DNA from 3 places in the Methylobacterium sp. 142-1Y genome. Region 2 is predicted to be linked to each of the others. Evidence: predicted binding sites of a transcription regulator. Region 2 holds the regulator's gene; each other region holds the start of a gene.
What was found. Region 2 encodes LexA, which represses DNA repair genes until DNA is damaged. Its sites were predicted from a motif close to TGTTCNNNNTGTGTTCNG; they were not measured.
Positions count from the first base shown of each region.

Region 1: a site for LexA is predicted at 2,670-2,687, ahead of AC3AOF_RS08735 (putative DNA modification/repair radical SAM protein). Genes of this name have one in related genera too.
Region 3: a site for LexA is predicted at 4,377-4,394, ahead of AC3AOF_RS17865 (ImuA family protein). Genes of this name have one in related genera too.

Region 1 covers NZ_CM173224.1:1,898,911-1,904,877, reverse strand. The annotation lists gene AC3AOF_RS08745 (UdgX family uracil-DNA binding protein) at 1-312, opposite strand, end outside; gene AC3AOF_RS08740 (IS5 family transposase) at 589-1,398, opposite strand; gene AC3AOF_RS08735 (putative DNA modification/repair radical SAM protein) at 1,441-2,652, opposite strand; gene AC3AOF_RS08730 (hypothetical protein) at 2,805-3,014, shown strand; gene AC3AOF_RS08725 (Gfo/Idh/MocA family protein) at 3,197-4,546, shown strand; gene AC3AOF_RS08720 (SDR family NAD(P)-dependent oxidoreductase) at 4,762-5,520, shown strand; gene AC3AOF_RS08715 (beta-keto acid cleavage family enzyme) at 5,532-5,967, shown strand, end outside.
Region 2 covers NZ_CM173224.1:1,211,349-1,217,315, reverse strand. The annotation lists gene uvrB (excinuclease ABC subunit UvrB) at 1-2,273, shown strand, start outside; gene lexA (transcriptional repressor LexA) at 2,493-3,236, shown strand; gene AC3AOF_RS05725 (NCS2 family permease) at 3,466-4,806, opposite strand; gene AC3AOF_RS05720 (molybdopterin-dependent oxidoreductase) at 4,797-5,967, opposite strand, start outside.
Region 3 covers NZ_CM173224.1:3,900,664-3,906,630, forward strand. The annotation lists gene AC3AOF_RS17855 (error-prone DNA polymerase) at 1-1,945, opposite strand, end outside; gene AC3AOF_RS17860 (DUF6504 family protein) at 2,184-3,686, opposite strand; gene AC3AOF_RS17865 (ImuA family protein) at 3,604-4,344, opposite strand.

The DNA.
Region 1 (5,967 bases), 690 kb from region 2:
CAGCGGGTCGCTCGCCACCTCGGCAAGATGCCGCTCTCCCCCCGCCACCCGCCAGACCAGCCGGTGCAGAAGCGCATAGCGCTCGGGATCGCGGTGCATGACGACAGATGGGATCAAGGCCGCCACCGCCCGCGGCAAGGCGAGGGCCGGGCCGGGCTCCATCGGCTCCGCCTCGGCAAACAGCGAGGCAGCCTCACCGTCGATCCAGGTCACCGCCTCCGGTGGGATGCCTGCCGGGACGAGGCGCCGGATCGCCACGCGGAACCCCGCGAGGTCGGCGCCGGCCTGGAGCCGGATGGTGTGGGCGCGCATCCAGAGCATTTTCCGACAAAGTGGAGAACGGTTCGTCGCAGGCAATGCGGCAAACCAAAGACCTAAGCAGATTTCGCAAACTTGGACGCCGGTTTTGCGGAAAAAATCTGCGACAAACAAGGATCTAAGCTGACGAAGCGTCGGCCTGCCAACGCAAGTCTGCTCTAGAGCACTTCACGATCGCGTTGCCATCGCGAAGCTCTCTAGGACTTTGATTTTGCCGCATTTTCTGCGACGAACCGGCATCCACTTCGTCGGAAAATGCTCTAGAGCGTGTTATGAACTGTTTACGATGCGTCCAAGCTTGCTGAGCATGTCGCAGACGAAGGCGATCATGTAGATGCCTGCCAACGTGGTGGCATAGCGCTCGTAGTCCTTGACCAGCCGGCGGCAGCGCGCCGCCCAGGCCAGCGAGCGCTCCACCACCCACCGGCGTGGCAGCAGCACGAAGCCGCGCTTGGCCTCGGGCGCCTTGACTACCTCCAACGCGATGCCGTTCGCGTCGGCGGCCTTCGCCGGCTTCTCGCCCGTGTAGCCTTGATCGACGAACGCCGTCTCCACGCTCCCGTCCGTCTCCGCTTGCACCGCACACGTCAGCGCCCCAACCTGGCTGCGGTCGTCCACGTTCGCCGGCGTGACGTGCAGCGCCACCACATGCCCGGGCGTGTCCACCGCCAGGTGCACCTTCGAGCCGCGCTTGCGCTTGGCCCCGTCGTAGCCCGCCCGCTCACCGCTCTCGGGCGAGGAGCGTTGGGTCCGGCTGTCCAGGATCACCGCAGACGGCTCCGGCTCGCGCCCCGCCGCTTCCCGCAACACAGCACGCAGGTCGCCCGCCACCGCGCCAAAGCAATCGGCGGAAAGCCAGCGTTGGGTCTGCTGGTAGACCGCTGCCCACGGCGGCAGGTCGTGGGGCATGAACCGCCACGGCGCACCGGTCTTCACGATGTAGCGCAGCCCGTTGAACACCTCGCGCAACTCGTGGTCGCGTTGACCCGAGTCCTCGCGCAGCAGCGCCAGATAGGGGGCAACCAGCGCCCATTCTTCATCGGACACGTCGGACGGATAGGCGGGGCGATCAGCACTCATGCCCCTCAACGCTCACGCCACGTCATAGGTTCATAACACGCTCTAGAACAGGCTCAGCTGGCGCGGCGGCTCGGCGAGACGCGCGCGCAGGTCGAGCCGATCGGTGAGCCGCGTCGGCGCATAATCGGCCGCGATCAGGAACGGCCGGGCCCGCTTGAGACCCGATGTCAGGCGGGCGACATCGTCGAGGCGCAGCGTCGCATGGCGGCGCGCCGCCACGATCTTGTCCACCGCCCGCACGCCGAGGCCCGGCACCCGTAGCAGCATCTCCCGGTCGGCCCGGTTGACGTCGACGGGGAAGCGGTCGCGGTTGCGCAGGGCCCAGGCGAGCTTCGGGTCGACGTCGAGGGCGAGCATGCCGGATTCGGTCGCCCCGGCCACGTCGTCGGGCGAGAATTCGTAGTACCGCATCAGCCAGTCGGCCTGGTACAGCCGGTGCTCGCGCTGGAGCGGCGGCGATTGGCTCGGCAGGATCGAGGCCGCGTCGGGAATCGGGCTGAAGGCCGAGTAGTAGATCCGCTTCAGGCCGTAATGGTCGTAGAGGCGGGCGCTGGTGCGGATCAGCGATTCGTCGGTGCTGGCATCCGCCCCGACGATGACCTGCGTCGATTGCCCGGCGGGGGCGAAGCGGCGCTTCTCCTCTTTGGCCTGCAGGATGCGCTCGCCCATCTGCCCCATCGCGGTCTGGATCGCTGCGCCGTCCTTCTCCGGCGCCAGCCGTTCCAGGCTCGCCTCGGTCGGAAGTTCGAGGTTGATCGAGAGCCGGTCGGCGTAGAGCCCGGCCTGCTCGATCAGCCACGGGCTCGCCTCCGGGATGGTCTTGAGGTGGATGTAGCCGCGAAAGCCGTGCCGCTGGCGCAAGGTCTTCGCCACCCGGATCAGCTGCTCCATCGTGTGGTCGGGCGAGCGGATGATGCCGGAGGACAGGAACAACCCCTCGATGTAGTTGCGCTTGTAGAACTCGACCGTCAGCGTCACCACCTCGTCGACCGAGAACTTCGCTCGTCGCACATTCGAGGAACGCCGGTTGACGCAATAGGCGCAGTCGAACAGGCAATAATTGGTGAGCAGGATCTTGAGCAGCGAGACGCAGCGCCCGTCCGGCGTGTAGGCGTGGCAGATTCCCGCCCCCGTCGTCGAGCCGAGCCCGCCGGCCTCGGCCTTGCGCTTCGGCGCCCCCGACGAGGCGCAGGAGGCATCGTATTTCGCCGCGTCGGCGAGAACCGTCAGCTTCTTCTTGAGGGCGTCATCCATCCCTGCAAACTGGCTTTCGTTCGTGATTTGTTCAAGGTGGAAGGTGCCGTCCTCCCGTGGTCGAAAGCCGCATCAGGGGGCGCAGGAACCCATCGCGCCGCCCCTAGTTGTCTGCCCGATTGGAATTGTTCTGATTTGCAAGGAGGCACACGATGGCGACGAACCCGTCCGCGAACTGCCGCAGCTGCCGCTACTTTGACGACCACAAGCTGAACGGCGCCGCCGCGCAGGGTGAGGAGGGCCTGTGCCGCTTCAACCCTCCCGTGAGCCAGCCCGAGCCGCAGGGACACGGCCTGTGGCCGGTGGTCTCGGCGCAGGATTGGTGCGGGCATTTCTCGCCGGAGATGATGGCGGGCGAGTAACAGCGCTCACGCCCAGGAGTGTCCGGAAGGCCGGTCCCGCGAGGGCCGGCCTTTCTGTTTTCAGGTTCAGGAGAACCCGGGCGAGCCCCGCCGGGTCTGCGATCGGGCGCCTGCCGACGGCGGAACCCTCCCATCCCGGATTCGTTGCGCAGGCTCTTCAAGCCCCAACGGATGGTTGCCCGATGCCGGACGATGTCACCGCCCTCTCGCGCCGGAGCCTGATGATGGCCGGCGGCGCCACCCTGGTCGGCCTCGGCAGCGGGGCTGCGCAGGGGGCAGCCGGGCAAGGTACGCCCGGACCCGAGCGGCCGGTGGATACCGGCAAGGTCGAGAACGGCAAGGTGACGTTTCCGAACTGGCGCGGCCCCTCCGACCGGCCGTCCGCGCCGCCACCGGCGCCGCTGCCGCCGGGCGAGCGGGTCGGCTTCGCGATCGTCGGCCTCGGCCGGCTGTCGCTGGAAGAAATCCTGCCGGCCTTCGGCGAGTGCCGGAAAGCGAAGCCGGTCGCCCTGATGTCGGGCTCGCCCGAGAAGGCCAAGGCGGTGGCGGCGCAATACGGCGTCAAGCCGGAGGCGATCTACGGCTATGACGGCTGGGATGCGCTCGCCCGCAATCCGGAGGTGAAGGCGGTCTACATCGTGACCCCGAACGCGCTCCACCGCGACCAGGTGATCGCCGCCGCGAGCGCCGGCAAGCACGTGCTGTGCGAGAAGCCGATGGCGGTCTCGTCGGGCGAGGCGCGGGCGATGATCGATGCCTGCGCGAGCGCGAAGGTGAAGCTGATGATCGCCTACCGCTGCCAGTACGAGCCCCATAACCGCGAGGTCGTGCGGCTGGTGCGCAGCGCCAAGTACGGCAAGGTCAAGCTCATCGAGGCGACCAACACCCAGACCATGAGCCTGCCCGAGCAGTGGCGGATGAAGGCGGCGTTGGCCGGAGGCGGCGCGCTGCCGGATATCGGGCTCTACTGCCTCAACGGGGTGCGGGCGCTGATGGGCGAGGAGCCGGTTTCGGTCCAGGCGCAGGTTCATTCGCCGGACGATCCGCTCTACCGCGAGGTCGAGGAGACCGTGGCCTTCACCTTACGCTTTCCCTCGGGGGCGCTGGCGCTCTGCTCCACCAGCTACGGCGCGCACGAGACCCGCTCGCTCACCGTGCAGGCCGAGGGCGGCGCGATCCAGCTCCAGAACGCCTTCGCCTACGAGGGCCAGCGCCTATTCCTGAACCATCGCGAGGGCAAGGCCGAGGCGAAGGAGGAGCGGGTGCTCGGCGCCAAGAACCAGTTCGCCCTCGAGATCGACCACATGGCGACCTGCATCCTGGAGAACCGCACGCCCCGCACCCCGGGCGAGGAGGGCTTGCAGGACCAGATCCTGATGGAGGCGATCTACGAGGCCGCTCGCACCGGCAACGCGGTGGCGCTGAAGGGCCCGGAGCGGATCGTCGGCAAGGGCGAAAAGGACCAGGGCAAGGATCAGGCGGGCAAGGCCCTCGACCAGACCCGCGGTCCGGAGCCGGAGGAGGCCGGTTAGGGCATCGTCTGACGGGGCGGGGCCGGTTCGGCGTCGCGGAGCAGCCCGGGCCGTCGCGGCGGGCACCGGCATCGCCCGACCCCCGATCATGGCACGGCCGCGGCCGCCGTCGAGGCGCGCCACGGCACACCCCCGATGCGCGCCTCAAGCTGGACAAGACCCGCCCGCTCCTGCCACTCTCCCGCGAAACAACATTTCGCAGGGTGGAAACTCCAATGATCAGTGCGGATCTGCGCGGGCGCTGCGTGCTCGTCACCGGCGGCGCCTCGGGGATAGGGCTGGCTGCCGTCACGCTGTTTGCCCGCTGCGGCGCCGGCGTGGTGCTCAACCATCTCGCCGAGGATGCCCGCGGGCCGGAAGCCGCCGCGCGGCTGGCGGCCGAGGGCCTGAAGGTCCAGGCGCTCGCCGGCACCGTCTCGGTGCCGGGCGAGGCGGAAGCCATGGTGGCGCGGGGGATCGACGCGCTCGGCGGCCTCGACGTGCTCATCAACAATGCCGGCACCCCGGCCACGACCACGCCGATCGACTTTGCCGACCTCGACGCCATGACCGAGGAGTTCTGGCAGACCATCCTGGCGACGAACCTGATCGGCCCCTATCGCTGCGCCCACGCGGCGGCGCCTGCGCTCCGCCGCGCCAAGGGCGCCATCGTCAACACCGCCTCGGTGGCCGGGCTCGGGCAGCGCGGCTCCAGCATCGCCTATTCGGCGAGCAAGGCGGGGCTCATCAACCTCACCCGCAGCCTCGCCCGGGCGCTCGCACCGGATGTCCGGGTCAACGCCGTGGCGCCGGGCCTGGTCGAGACGCCGTGGACGGCGCCATGGTCGCAGGAGCGCAAGGCCGATTCCGTCGCCCGTACCCTGCTCGGCCGCATGGCGAAGCCCGATGACATCGCGCAGGCCATGCTGTTCCTCGCCGCCGGCGCGCCTTACGTCACCGGCCAGACCCTGGCGGTCGACGGCGGCATGCTCTGAGGGAGGGACGGATGTCTCGCAAGACCGTCATCACCTGCGCCCTCACCGGCTCGTTCGATACGCCCGCGAAGAACCCCGCCGTGCCGGTGAGCCCGCAAGGGATCGCGCAGTCGGCCCTCGAGGCCGCTGCAGCCGGCGCCGCGGTGGTGCATATCCACGTCCGCGATCCGCAGACCGCCAAGCCCAGCATGGAGCTCGCCCTCTACCGCGAGGTGGTCGAGCGGATCCGCGACAAGAATGCCGACGTGATCCTCAACCTCACCACCGGGGCCGGCGGGCGCTACGTCGCCGGCGATCCCGACCCGGCCGTGGCGGGCCCCGGCACGACCCTGGCCTCGCCGGAGGCGCGCACCCGCCACGTCACGGCGTTGCGGCCGGAGGTCTGCACCCTCGACGTGGCGACGATGAATTTCGGCGAGCACGCCTTCATGAACACGCCTGCGCACC
Region 2 (5,967 bases):
CCGAGGGCGGCGTCCCGTTCCGGCTGAATTCCGAGTTCACCCCGGCCGGCGACCAGCCCCGCGCCATCGCCGAGCTGGTGGCCGGCATCCAGGGCCAGGAGCGCGACCAGGTGCTCCTCGGCGTGACGGGCTCGGGAAAAACCTTCACGATGGCCAAGGTCATCGAGGAGACCCAGCGCCCGGCCCTGATCCTCGCCCCCAACAAGACCCTGGCGGCGCAGCTCTACGGCGAGTTCAAGAGCTTCTTCCCCGACAACGCCGTCGAATATTTCGTTTCCTACTACGACTATTACCAGCCCGAGGCCTACGTCGCGCGCTCCGACACCTTCATCGAGAAGGAATCGTCGATCAACGAGCAGATCGACCGGATGCGCCACTCGGCGACCCGGGCGCTGCTGGAGCGCGACGACGTCATCATCGTCGCCTCGGTCTCGTGCATCTACGGCATCGGCTCGGTCGAGACCTATACGGCGATGTCGTTCACCGTCAGCCTCGGCGAGAAGATCGAGCAGCGCCAGCTCGTCGCCGACCTCGTGGCCCTGCAATACAAGCGCATCCAGTCCGACTTCGCGCGCGGCACCTTCCGGGTGCGGGGCGACGTGATCGAGCTGTGGCCGGCCCACTTGGAGGATCGCGGCTGGCGCATCGGCCTGTTCGGCGACGAGATCGAGTCGATCTCCGAGTTCGATCCGCTCACCGGCAAGACCCTCAACACGCTCAAGTTCGTCAAGGTCTACGCCAACAGCCACTACGTGACGCCGCGCCCGACCCTCCAGCAGGCGGTCAAGGGCATCAAGGACGAGCTGAAGTGGCGGGTCGAGGAGCTGACCCGGATGGGCCGGCTGATCGAGGCCCAGCGCCTGGAGCAGCGCTGCACCTTCGACCTCGAGATGATCGAGGCAACCGGCGCCTGCAACGGCATCGAGAACTATTCGCGCTACCTCACCGGCCGCAAGCCCGGCGAGCCGCCACCGACCCTGTTCGAGTACCTGCCCGACAACGCCCTGGTCTTCACCGACGAGAGCCACGTCACGGTCTCGCAGATCGGCGGCATGTACCGGGGCGACTTCCGCCGCAAGGCGACGCTCGCCGAGTACGGCTTCCGGCTGCCCTCCTGCCTCGACAACCGCCCCTTGCGGTTCGAGGAATGGGACGCGATGCGCCCGCAATCGATCCACGTCTCGGCGACGCCGGCGAAGTGGGAGCTGGAGCAGACCGGCGGCGTCTTCGCCGAGCAGGTCATCCGCCCGACCGGCCTCGTCGATCCGGTGATCGAGGTACGCCCGGCCCGCTCGCAGGTCGACGACCTGCTCGGCGAGGTGAAGGAGGTGGCGGCCGCCGGCTACCGCACGCTGGTGACGACGCTGACCAAGCGCATGGCCGAGGACCTGACCGAGTACCTGCACGAGAACGGCGTGCGGGTGCGCTACATGCATTCCGACATCGACACGCTGGAGCGGATCGAGATCATCCGCGACCTGCGGCTCGGCGCCTTCGACGTTCTGATCGGCATCAACCTCCTGCGCGAGGGCCTCGACATCCCGGAATGCGCCCTCGTCGGCATCCTCGACGCCGACAAGGAAGGCTTCCTGCGCTCCGAGACCTCGCTGATCCAGACCATCGGGCGGGCCGCCCGCAACGCCGACGCCCGCTGCATCCTCTACGCCGACCACATCACCGGCTCGATGGAGCGGGCGATGGCCGAGACCGAGCGCCGGCGCAAGAAGCAGCTCGCCTATAACGAGGAGCACGGCATCACGCCCCAGAGCGTGAAGCGCAACATCTCCGACATCCTGGAGAGCGTCTACGAGCGCGACCACGTCCAGGTCGATACGGGGCTGGCGAAATCCGCCGTCACGGTCGGCCACAACCTCAAGGCGGTGATGGCCGACCTCGAGAAAAGGATGCGGGCGGCCGCCGCCGATCTCGACTTCGAGGAGGCGGCGCGGCTTCGCGACGAGCTCAAGCGCCTCCAGGCGACCGAACTCGCCATCGCCGACGACCCGATGGCCGAGCAGGCCGATGTCGAGCGCGAGGCCGGCCGCTTCGGCGCCAAGCGCAAGCGCCGGGGTGCGGAACCGCTCGGCTACGGTCCGGGCGGCAAGGGCGTCTCGGACGAAGGCACCCGCATCCGCCAGCCCGACCTCGACGACATGGGCCCGGGCACCGACCGCGAGGTGCCGTTCACCTACGCCGAGCGCCCGACCGGCCGCTCGACGCAAGGGTTTCCTGGTCAGAAGCCGAAATACAAGGGCCGCAAGGGGCGGGGCTGAGGCGCAGGCCCGGACCGGCGCGGCGGACAGTCCCGCGCCGGTCGAACCCCGCGCGGAACGTGCCTCATCGTCCGATCGACCCGTGACATCCCCGTCTATCACCCCGGTTGCTGCGCCCTCGCGCCGCTTTTTCGAAGCCGCTTGCGGAACACTTGCGGAACGCTTACCATGTTCGCGATTTGTTTCCGGAGCGCGGCAGCGCGGGGATGAGAGTGTCACATGCTCACGCGTAAGCAGTTGGACCTGCTCCGCTTCATTCAGCAGAGAATGCGCGAGACGGGCGTGCCCCCGTCCTTCGACGAGATGAAGGACGCCCTCGATCTCAAGTCGAAATCGGGCATCCACCGCCTGATCACGGCCCTGGAGGAGCGGGGCTTCCTGCGCCGCCTGCCGAACCGGGCCCGGGCGATCGAGGTGATCCGCCTGCCCGACACGGTGACGGGACCGGCGCAGGCCGCACCGGCCGCCGGGGCCGAGGTGGTGCGGTTCAATCCCAGCGTGGTCGAGGGCGGGCGCGCTCACGAGCCGAAGCGGCAGGCCGGTATCCCCGCGATGGCGACGGCGTCGGACGAGAACGGCCACTCGGTCAGCGTGCCGGTGATGGGCCGGATCGCCGCCGGTACGCCGATCTCGGCGATCCAGAGCCAGAGCCGCACGGTGGCGATGTCGCCGGACTTCCTGGCCAGCGGCGAGCATTACGCCCTGGAGGTGCGCGGCGATTCGATGATCGAGGCCGGCATCCTCGACGGCGACCTGGTGGTGATCCGCCGCCAGGAGACCGCCAATACCGGCGACATCATCGTCGCGCTGATCGACGACGAGGAGGCCACGCTCAAGCGCCTGCGCCGCCGCGGCTCCTCGATCGCGCTCGAGGCCGCCAACCCGGCCTACGAGACCCGCGTGCTCGGGCCCGACCGGGTGCGGATCCAGGGCCGGCTGGTGAGCCTGGTCCGGAAGTACTGAAGGGGCTTTCAGTCAAGCGCGGGAACCCTCCCCCCCTCTGCGGGGGAGGGTGGCGAACGGAGTGAGCGCAGCGGGACGAAGTCCCGCCGAGAGGGGCAGCGCGACGCTGATCCAGGTGGCGTCCGTCACTATGGTCGCGACCTCTCCGGAAGCGTGGTTCCCCTCTCCCGGCCTGCTCCGCAGGCCACCCTCCCCCGCAGAGGGGGGAGGGTTCAGGGCGTCGCGCTCGTCAGTGCGCGCTGCCGGTCGCCACGAACTTGAACAGGAACACCGCGGCGATCACCCACACCACCGGCTTCACGTCCCGGAACCGCCCGGTGAGCAGCTTGATCACCGCGTAGGTGATGAAGCCGAAGGCGACGCCGTTGGCGATCGAGTAGGTGAAGGGCATCAGCAGCGCCGTGACGCAGGCCGGCAGCACCTCGGTCAGGTCGTCCCAGTCGAGATCGACCAGCTCGTGCAGCATCAGGCAGGCGACGTAGAACAGGGCCGGCGCCGTGGCATAGGCCGGGACCGAGCCGGCGAGGGGCGCGAAGAACAGGCAGGCCAGGAACAAAACCGCCACCGTGGCGGCGGTGAGCCCGGTGCGCCCGCCCTCCTCGACGCCGGACGCGCTCTCGAGATAGGCGGTCGTGCTCGACGTGCCGAGCAGCGAGCCGACGAAGATCGACGAGGAATCCGCCATCAACGCCTTGTCGAGGCGCTCCATCTTGCCCTCGGTCAGCAGCCCCGCCCGGTTGGCGACGCCCATCAGCGTGCCGGTGGCATCGAACAATTCGACGAGGAAGAACACCAGGATCACGTTGAGCAGGCCGCCCGACAGCGCGCCCTTGATGTCGAGGGCGAACAGGGTCGGGGCGATCGAGGGCGGCAGCGAGGCCACACCCTGGAAGGTGTTGTCGGCGACGATGAAGCTCAACGCCGTCACGGTCAGGATGCCGGCAAGCAGCGCGCCGCGCACCTTGCGCACCGAGAGCACCGCGACGATCAGGAAGCCCAGCACCGCCAGCACCGTGCTCGGCTTGTGCAGGTCGCCCAGCGTCACGAAGGTCGCGGGGCTCGCCGTCACCACGCCGGCGCTCTTCAGCGCGATGATCGCGAGGAAGAGCCCGATGCCGACCGTGATCGCGATGCGCATCGAGCGGGGAATGCCCTCGACGATGATCCGTCGCAGCCCCGTCAGCGTGACGACCATGAAGCACAGGCCGGAGATGAACACCGCGCCGAGCGCCGCCTGCCAGGTGTAGCCCATCTGGAGCACCACCACATAGGCGAAGTAGGCGTTGAGCCCCATGCCCGGCGCCAGCGCGATCGGGTAGTTGGCGTAGAACGCCATCACCAGGGAGCCGATCGCCGCGACGAGGCAGGTCGCGACGAACACCGCCCCCTTGGGCATCCCGGCATCGCCCAGGATGTTGGGATTGACGAAGACGATGTAGGCCATCGTCAGGAAGGTGGTGAGCCCGGCGAGCAGCTCCGTGCGCACGGTGGTGCCGTGGGCCGAGAGCGCGAAGGTGCGCTCCAGGAAACCCGGGGGCCGGGTCAGGCCGGCGTCGCGCTTCATGTCCATCGCTGCTCCTCGTCGCTCTCTCTGATCTGTCGGTAGATCCGGTCGGGCGCGAAGGGCGTCGCGGTCAGCCGCGCGCCGGTCGCGTCCCGGATGGCGTTGGCCAGAGCCGCCGCGACGGGGTTGAACGGGCTCTCGCTCATCGACTTGGCGCCGAGCGGCCCGACCGCGTCGTGGGTGGCGGCGAAGATCACCTCGGTGCGGGGCACGTCGGCGATGGCCGGGATGTGGTAGGTGCGGAAGGACGGGGTCGCGACCCGGCCCTCGCCGTCGATCGCCAGGTCCTCGTAGAGCGCCGCGCCGAGCGCCTGGGCGACGCCGCCCTCGACCTGGCCGCGGCACTGCGCCGGGTTCATCACCCGGCCCGCATCGGCGGCGTGGACGCTCCGCAGGATGCGCAGTTCGCCGGTTCCCGGATGCACCGCGACCTGGAAGCCCTGGACGTTGAACGCCACCGAGCGCGGGCTGCCGTCGGCATGGCCGATCGCCTCCGCCGGGCCGAGATCGGCGAGGGGGACCCGCGCCTCTCCCGCCGTGACCGCGTCGCCGTCGAGGCGGCAGGCGGCGGGATCGAGCCCGAACCGGGCGGCGGCGCGCCGGCGCAGGATGTCGGCCAGGCCTTGCGCGGCCCGCAAGGTCGCCTGGCCCGCCACCACGATGCCGGTGCTGCCATAGGCGCCGGTATCGTGCCCGACCGCGTCGCTGTCGCCCTGGCGCAGGGCGATCCGGTCCGGGGTGGTGCTCAAGGCCTCGGCGGCGATCTGGCCATGAACCGTCGAGGTGCCGTTGCCGAACTCGACCGTGCCGACGCGCAAGGCGTAGGCCCCGTCCTCGCCGAGCGCGATCCGGGCCTCGGCGAAGTGGCCCCGCGGCGGGATGGTGTCGATCATCGACAGCGCCATGCCGGAGCCCGTGCGCCAGCCCGGCGGGGCGGGGGGAGGGGGCTCGGCCAGGGCCGCCGACACCGCGTCGAGGCATTGGTCGAGGCCGTAGCTGCCGTATTGCACGTCGTGCGGTTCGAGGCTCGTCGAGACCATCGGGTCGCCGGGCCGCACCACGTTGCGCCGCCGCAGCTCGAACGGATCGAGCGTCAAGGCGCGAGCGAGCTCGTCCATGGCGGATTCGACCGCGAAGATGGTCTGGCTCAACCCGTAGCCGCGGAAT
Region 3 (5,967 bases), 2.7 Mb from region 2:
ACAGCGGCACGCCGAGGGTTCGCTTCAGCACCGCCTTGAGGGCCTCGGTCGGGTAGGTGACCTCGTCGAGCCCGCGGCGCCGGCGCAGGTAGGGATGGACCATGTCGCCCTGGATCGGGCCCGGCCGGACGATCGCGACCTCGATGGTGAGGTCGTAGAGGTCCTTTGGCTGCATCCGCGGCAGCATCGCCATCTGCGCCCGGCTCTCGATCTGAAAAACCCCGATCGTGTCGGCCTTCCGGATCATCGCGTAGGTGGGTTCGTCGTTCGGCGGGATGTCGGCGATCTCCCGCGGCGGGCCGGTCTCCGGCCGGTGCTCGGCGAGCAGCGCAAAGGCCCGGCGCAGGCAGCCGAGCATGCCGAGGCCCAGCACGTCGACCTTCATGAACCGCAAGGCTTCGATGTCGTCCTTGTCCCACTCGATGATCTGGCGGTTCTCCATCCGCGCCGGGACCACCGGGCAGAGCCGGTCGAGCCGGTCGAGGGTCAGGACGAAGCCGCCGGGATGCTGGCCGAAATGGCGCGGCGTGCCGATCAGGGCCCGGCCGATCTCCAGCGTCAGCCGTAAAGCGCGCTCGGACAGGTCGAGGCCGAGCGCCTTGGCCTCGCGCTCGCCGACGCCGTCGCGCGACCAGCCCCAGACCAAGCGGGCGAGCGCCCCGGTGACGTCCTCGGGCACGCCCAGCACCTTGCCGACCTCCCGCACCGCGCCGCGGGCGCCGTAGCGGATCACCGTGGCGGTGAGCGCCGCCCGCTCGCGGCCGTAGGTGGCGTAGATCCACTGGATCACCTCCTCCCGGCGCTCGTGCTCGAAATCGACGTCGATGTCGGGGGGCTCGTCGCGGTTCTCGTTGATGAAGCGGGCAAAGAGCAGGCCCTGCTCCACCGGATCGATGGCGGTGATGTGAAGGCAGTAGCAGATCGCCGAATTCGCCGCCGAGCCGCGGCCCTGGCACAGGATGCCCTGAGACCGCGCGTAGCGGACGATCGCCTCGACGGTGAGGAAGTACGGCGCGTAGGCCTTCTTGGCGACGAGATCGAGTTCGTCACCCAGCTGCTTGCGGACCGCGTCGGGCACCCCGGCCGGAAAGCGCCTCGCCGCCCCCTCCCAGGTCATCGCCGCGAGCCGCACTTGCGCCGGGCGGCCATCGTCGCCGGCCTCGTCCGGGTAGGTGTAGGTCAATTCATCCAGGGAGAAGCGGCAGGATTCGGCGATCGACGCGGCCCGGGCCAGGGCCTCGGGATGGCGGGCGAACAGGCGCGCGGTCTCGTCAGGGTCGTGCAGGTGGCGCCCGGCATGGCGCTCGCGGGCAAAGCCCGCCGCCGCGATGGTGGTCTTGAGGCGGATGCAGGTGACCACGTCCTGCATCATGCGGCGCTCCGGCACATGATAGAGCACGTCGCCCAGCACCACGGTCGGCACCCGGGCGGCCCGGGCGAGGCCCGCGATCCCCTCCAGCCGCAGGTGATCGTTGACGCCGAAGCGGCGCGACAGGCCGCAGGACAGGTCCCGGCCGAAGATCGCCTTCAGGCGGCGCAGGCGCTCGGTCAGGGCGTCGTCCGGCCGGTCGGCGGGCAGCACCGCCAGGAGGCCCTCGCTCCACTCGGCCACATCCGCAGTTGTCAGGTGGCAACCGCCGTTCGGCGCCCGCTCGCGCGAGCGGCCGATGGTGAGGAGGCGGCAGAGCCGGCCATAGGCCTCCCGGTCGGCGGGATAGACCAGCAGGCTCCAGCCTTCCGCTAGGTCGAGCCGGCAGCCGACGATCAGGCGGCAGCCGGTGGTGCGGGCAGCAGCGTGGGCCCGCACCATCCCGGCCAGCGAGTTGCGGTCGGTGACCGCGAGCGCCCGGATGCCGAGGAGAGCGGCGGCGGAAAAAAGTTCTTCGGGCGAGGAGGCGCCGCGCAGGAACGAGTAATGGGTGGTGACCTGGAGCTCGACGGTCATGGGGAGCGCGACCGGCTGACGACGGCCGTATCGCCGTCATCCCTTCTCTTCCACGCCGCGACCTCATCCTGAGGTGCGACTGAAAGGAGCCTCGAAGGAGGGTTCCAGGGATCGCAGCGATGTCTGGAGCCCTCCTTCGAGGCTCCGCGATCTGCGATCGCTCCACACCTCAGGATGAGGTCGCGGGTGGGATGAAATCCAGCGGCCGGAGACGGCAAGCTTCGAGGGACCGGGCGCATCACGCCTCCCCCAGCCCATGCAGCCACCAGCGCGCCCCGTCCCGCGTCAGGGAATCGCGGAACAGCCAGTAGCGGGCGCCGGTCTCGTCCTCGACCCGGTAATAGTCGCGGGTGGCCGAGATCTCGTCGTCGGACAGCCACCATTCGCCGAAGATGCGCTCCGGCCCGTCGGCCCGGGCCACGCGGCGGCGGGTGCCGCGCCAGGTGAAGGCGGAGGGCGGCGCATCGGGAAGGGCGGCCAGCACCGCCACCGGCTCCGGGGCCGGCAGCAGCCGGCCGGGGCGCGGCAGGTCGGCGGGCCAGGTGATGCCGGTGGCGGGGCTCAAGGCCGCGACCCGGCGCACCGCCCGCTCGGGCCATTCGCTCTCGACCGGAGATCGGCGAAACACCCGGCCCGGCCCGAGGCGCAACACCAGCCGGTCGACCAATTCGGCCATCGTGTCCGGGTCTGATTCCGCGCCGGGTGCCGCGAGCTGGCGCGCGTCCAGGCGCTCGACCCTGGGGGCCGAGAGCCGCGCCTCGTCGAGGCCGTGGCCGGGATCGATGGTGGTCAACCGCTCGGCGAGCAGGCGGGCGAGGTGGCGCGAATCGCGGCTCGGCCGGGCGGTGCCGACGCTGACCGACTGGTCGAGCCCGTCGACGCGGCGGAATACCAGGTCGAGCCGGCGCGCCCCGAGCCCGTGCCGGGCGAGGGTGTCGGCGAGCATCGCGGTCAGCCGACCGGCTACCCGGGCCAGCGTCTCGGGCGCGCCGATCGGCTCCGCGAAGGCGAGGCGCACGGTGTGCTCGACCGGCGGCGCCAGATAAGCCAGCGGTTCGGGGGCATGACCCAAAGCCTGGGCGAGGCGGCGGGCGGGCGCCTCGCCGAAGCGCAGGCGCAACGGGCCGCTCGGCTGCTCCAGCAGCTGTCCGACCCGCGCGATGCCGAGCTGGCCCAAGCCCGAGACGGTGTCGCCGTCGAGGCGCAAGGCGCGGAGCGGCAGGGCGAGGAGCGCGTCCCGCTGGCCGCCGGGCGGCAGCACGATTTCGGGGCCGAGGCAGCGGGACGCCGCCCAGGCGGCGCCGGGGGTATCCGCCAGCGCCGCCCGGACCCGGTAGCCGGCCCGGCCGAGGCGGCGGCGCAAATGGGCCAGCAGGGCCGCCTCGCCGCCATGCAGGTGGGCGGCGCCCGCCACGTCGATCCAGATCCCGTCCGGCGGGTCGGGGGCGACGAGGGGGGCGTAACACAGGCACCAGGCCGCGAGACGGCCGAGCGCCGCGGCGTCGCCCTCCGGATCGGCGGGGATCACCGTGAGACCCGGCACCATGGCTTGCGCCTGGGCGAGAGCGAGGCCGGGGCGCAGTCCGAGAGCCCGGGCGGCGCGGTCGACGGCACCGACGACCCGGCGCGGGCCGTCCTGGGCCACAGCCACCAGCGGCTCATCCGGCGGCGGCCCGCCGTGCCGGCGCCGCCACAGGTCGGTCGGCCAGGTCGGCAGGAACACGCAGATGACCCTTCGCATCGGGAGCCTCGAGGAGCCAGGTGCGGGGCTCGGCGCCCCGGGCGCGCAGCAGCGCCACGGTCCAGCGGGCCCGCGACAGGCCCGGCACGGAAAGAGCGGCGGAGGGCGCCGCGGTGACGCCCCAGCGGGTCGCGGCGGCGTTGGGCTCCGGGACCGCGCCGCCCCGGCGGCGGATCACCAGGGCGAGGCCGCCGCTGCCCTCGGCGGCGAGCTGGAGCCGCCGCGACGGGGTGAGCCCGAGCCGGGCGACCTCGCCGACCACCGCCGCGAGGCCGCGATGGCGCAACCCCTCCTCCATGGTGGGCAGCACCTCGGCCTCGCGCCGGGTCTCGGCGTAGAGCACCCGATCGGGATGGAGGCCGACCGCGGCGAGGCCGGGGGCGAACAGGTCGCGGCTCGCCAGGCACCACAGGACCGGACCGGGGAGCCGGGCGAGGATCGCGGCGGTGAACAGGGCTGCGAGCGCCCCCTCCCCGTCCACCGGTCCCGCCGCCAGCACCTCGTGCACCGCGCCGAGGCGCAGGCCCCCGCCCGGAAGGTGCGCGTCGAGGTCGGCGACGCCGAAGGGCAGGACCGGACGGTCCGTCCCCTCGGGCGCCAGCCCGCCGATCCGCTCGCGCAACGCCGCGAGCTGCCGTTCCCGCTCGGCCTGCCGCATCTCATGCCCATCACCGAACCGAAACAACAACTCGTTCTTGTTTTGTTCGGTTTCATGAGCGTGTCAATCGGGGCTGTGGATGGCCGGGCCGTCAGAGCCTGTGAAACCCGGGTGCCTGTTGACGGCAGCGGGGATAGCGGGGTCGGCGCGGCCGGGAAAGCCCGGGATCACAAGGGGATCGGGTGGGAGCGCGATGCGGGATGCGGGCGGGCATAGCCGTTGGACAACGCTGCAGAAGCCGCCAGGAGCGCCGCTGAGCTGGATTCGAGGCCGGCGGGTGCCGTATAACGGTCGTGGGGCGCGACGGGCCTCCACGGGCCTCCTGGCGGAGAATCCGGAGTTTGCGGCTCGTCGGAAGTCGCCCTCGGATTCGGGGCCATGAAACCGGGGTCGTTCGGGAGTGCCTTTCGGCCTCGCGCGGCACGCCGAGTTGCCTACGCGGCGCCATCCGCGATTCACACAGCTTTCCAAGCTGTTAATCGGGGGCCTGCGCCGAGTAACCTACGCCCCCACGCCGAGTCGCCTTCGCCGACCCCCCGATTCCGCGCAGACCTGCCTACGCAGATGCGCCGAGTTGCCTGCGCGAATGCGCAGACCAGCCTACGCGAATGGGCCCTAACCCCTTGCAGGGTTTGATAAAATCGCGGCCCCATATAATACCCATATAGCTCTACGGATTCAGACTCGGAATCTAGATTCAGAATCTCTCATAAAAAGGCTTTTCGAGATCAGGAGTTAGGAGCTTTTCGGGGTGAGCGGCGTGGAGGCGGCGCCTGAGGCCGTCAGCAGGATCGGAGCCTGAGCCCCCTCCCCTGCCTCCCAGAGTCTTGGACGCCCGGGACCGAGTCGGAGACTCCGGGGCAACGAGTCCTCGTTCGACAAAGCCCAGATCAGCCGGAGTCGTTTCCCCGTGGAAGAGTCGAGGCGAGGCTTGAGTCGGTGGAACCGACTCGCCTGTACGCTGGCTGATGATTCGCCGTCCCGATCCGGGACTCTGCCTCGACTCTCGGCGCATGATCGGAGCCCGGCAATACTTTGTCGTGACTCCCGGAGCCGGCCGGACGAAGGGTTACCGATGGGCTGTTTGGTCGCGCAAGAGCGTAGGCAATTCGGCGTGGAGTCGTTCACGTCCCGTAGGCAGGTCTGCGTGGGCAATGCCAGGCGAAAGACATGGAATCTCAATGGGGAAGCGGGAGATTCGGGAGGCTGGCCGGCCGTGGGGCGCGTAGGCAATTCAGCGTGGCTGGATGTGCTCCCGGCAGTAGCGGGGCGTAGGCAACTCGGCGTAGGGAGGCCGGGTGCAATGTTGTGGCTGGGTAAGGTGTCTGGATATTTTATTGATTGATATAACGATAAATATCCATCGCACCTGTAATATACCGATTTATTTTGTAATACTCATTCGCGCATTGCACGCACATACAAGATGAACGTCTCGCAATCGACAGATAATAGACCATCCACGTCATCCCGGGACTCGTCGGAGACGAGAACCCGGGATCCATAACCGCTGACGAGTCCGGAAAAGGCGGCCAGCGTTCCGCTTCACCCTGCATCGTCAGCAGTTATGGATCCCGGGTTCCGCTGCGCGGCCCCGGGATGACACCGAGGCACGGGACACGA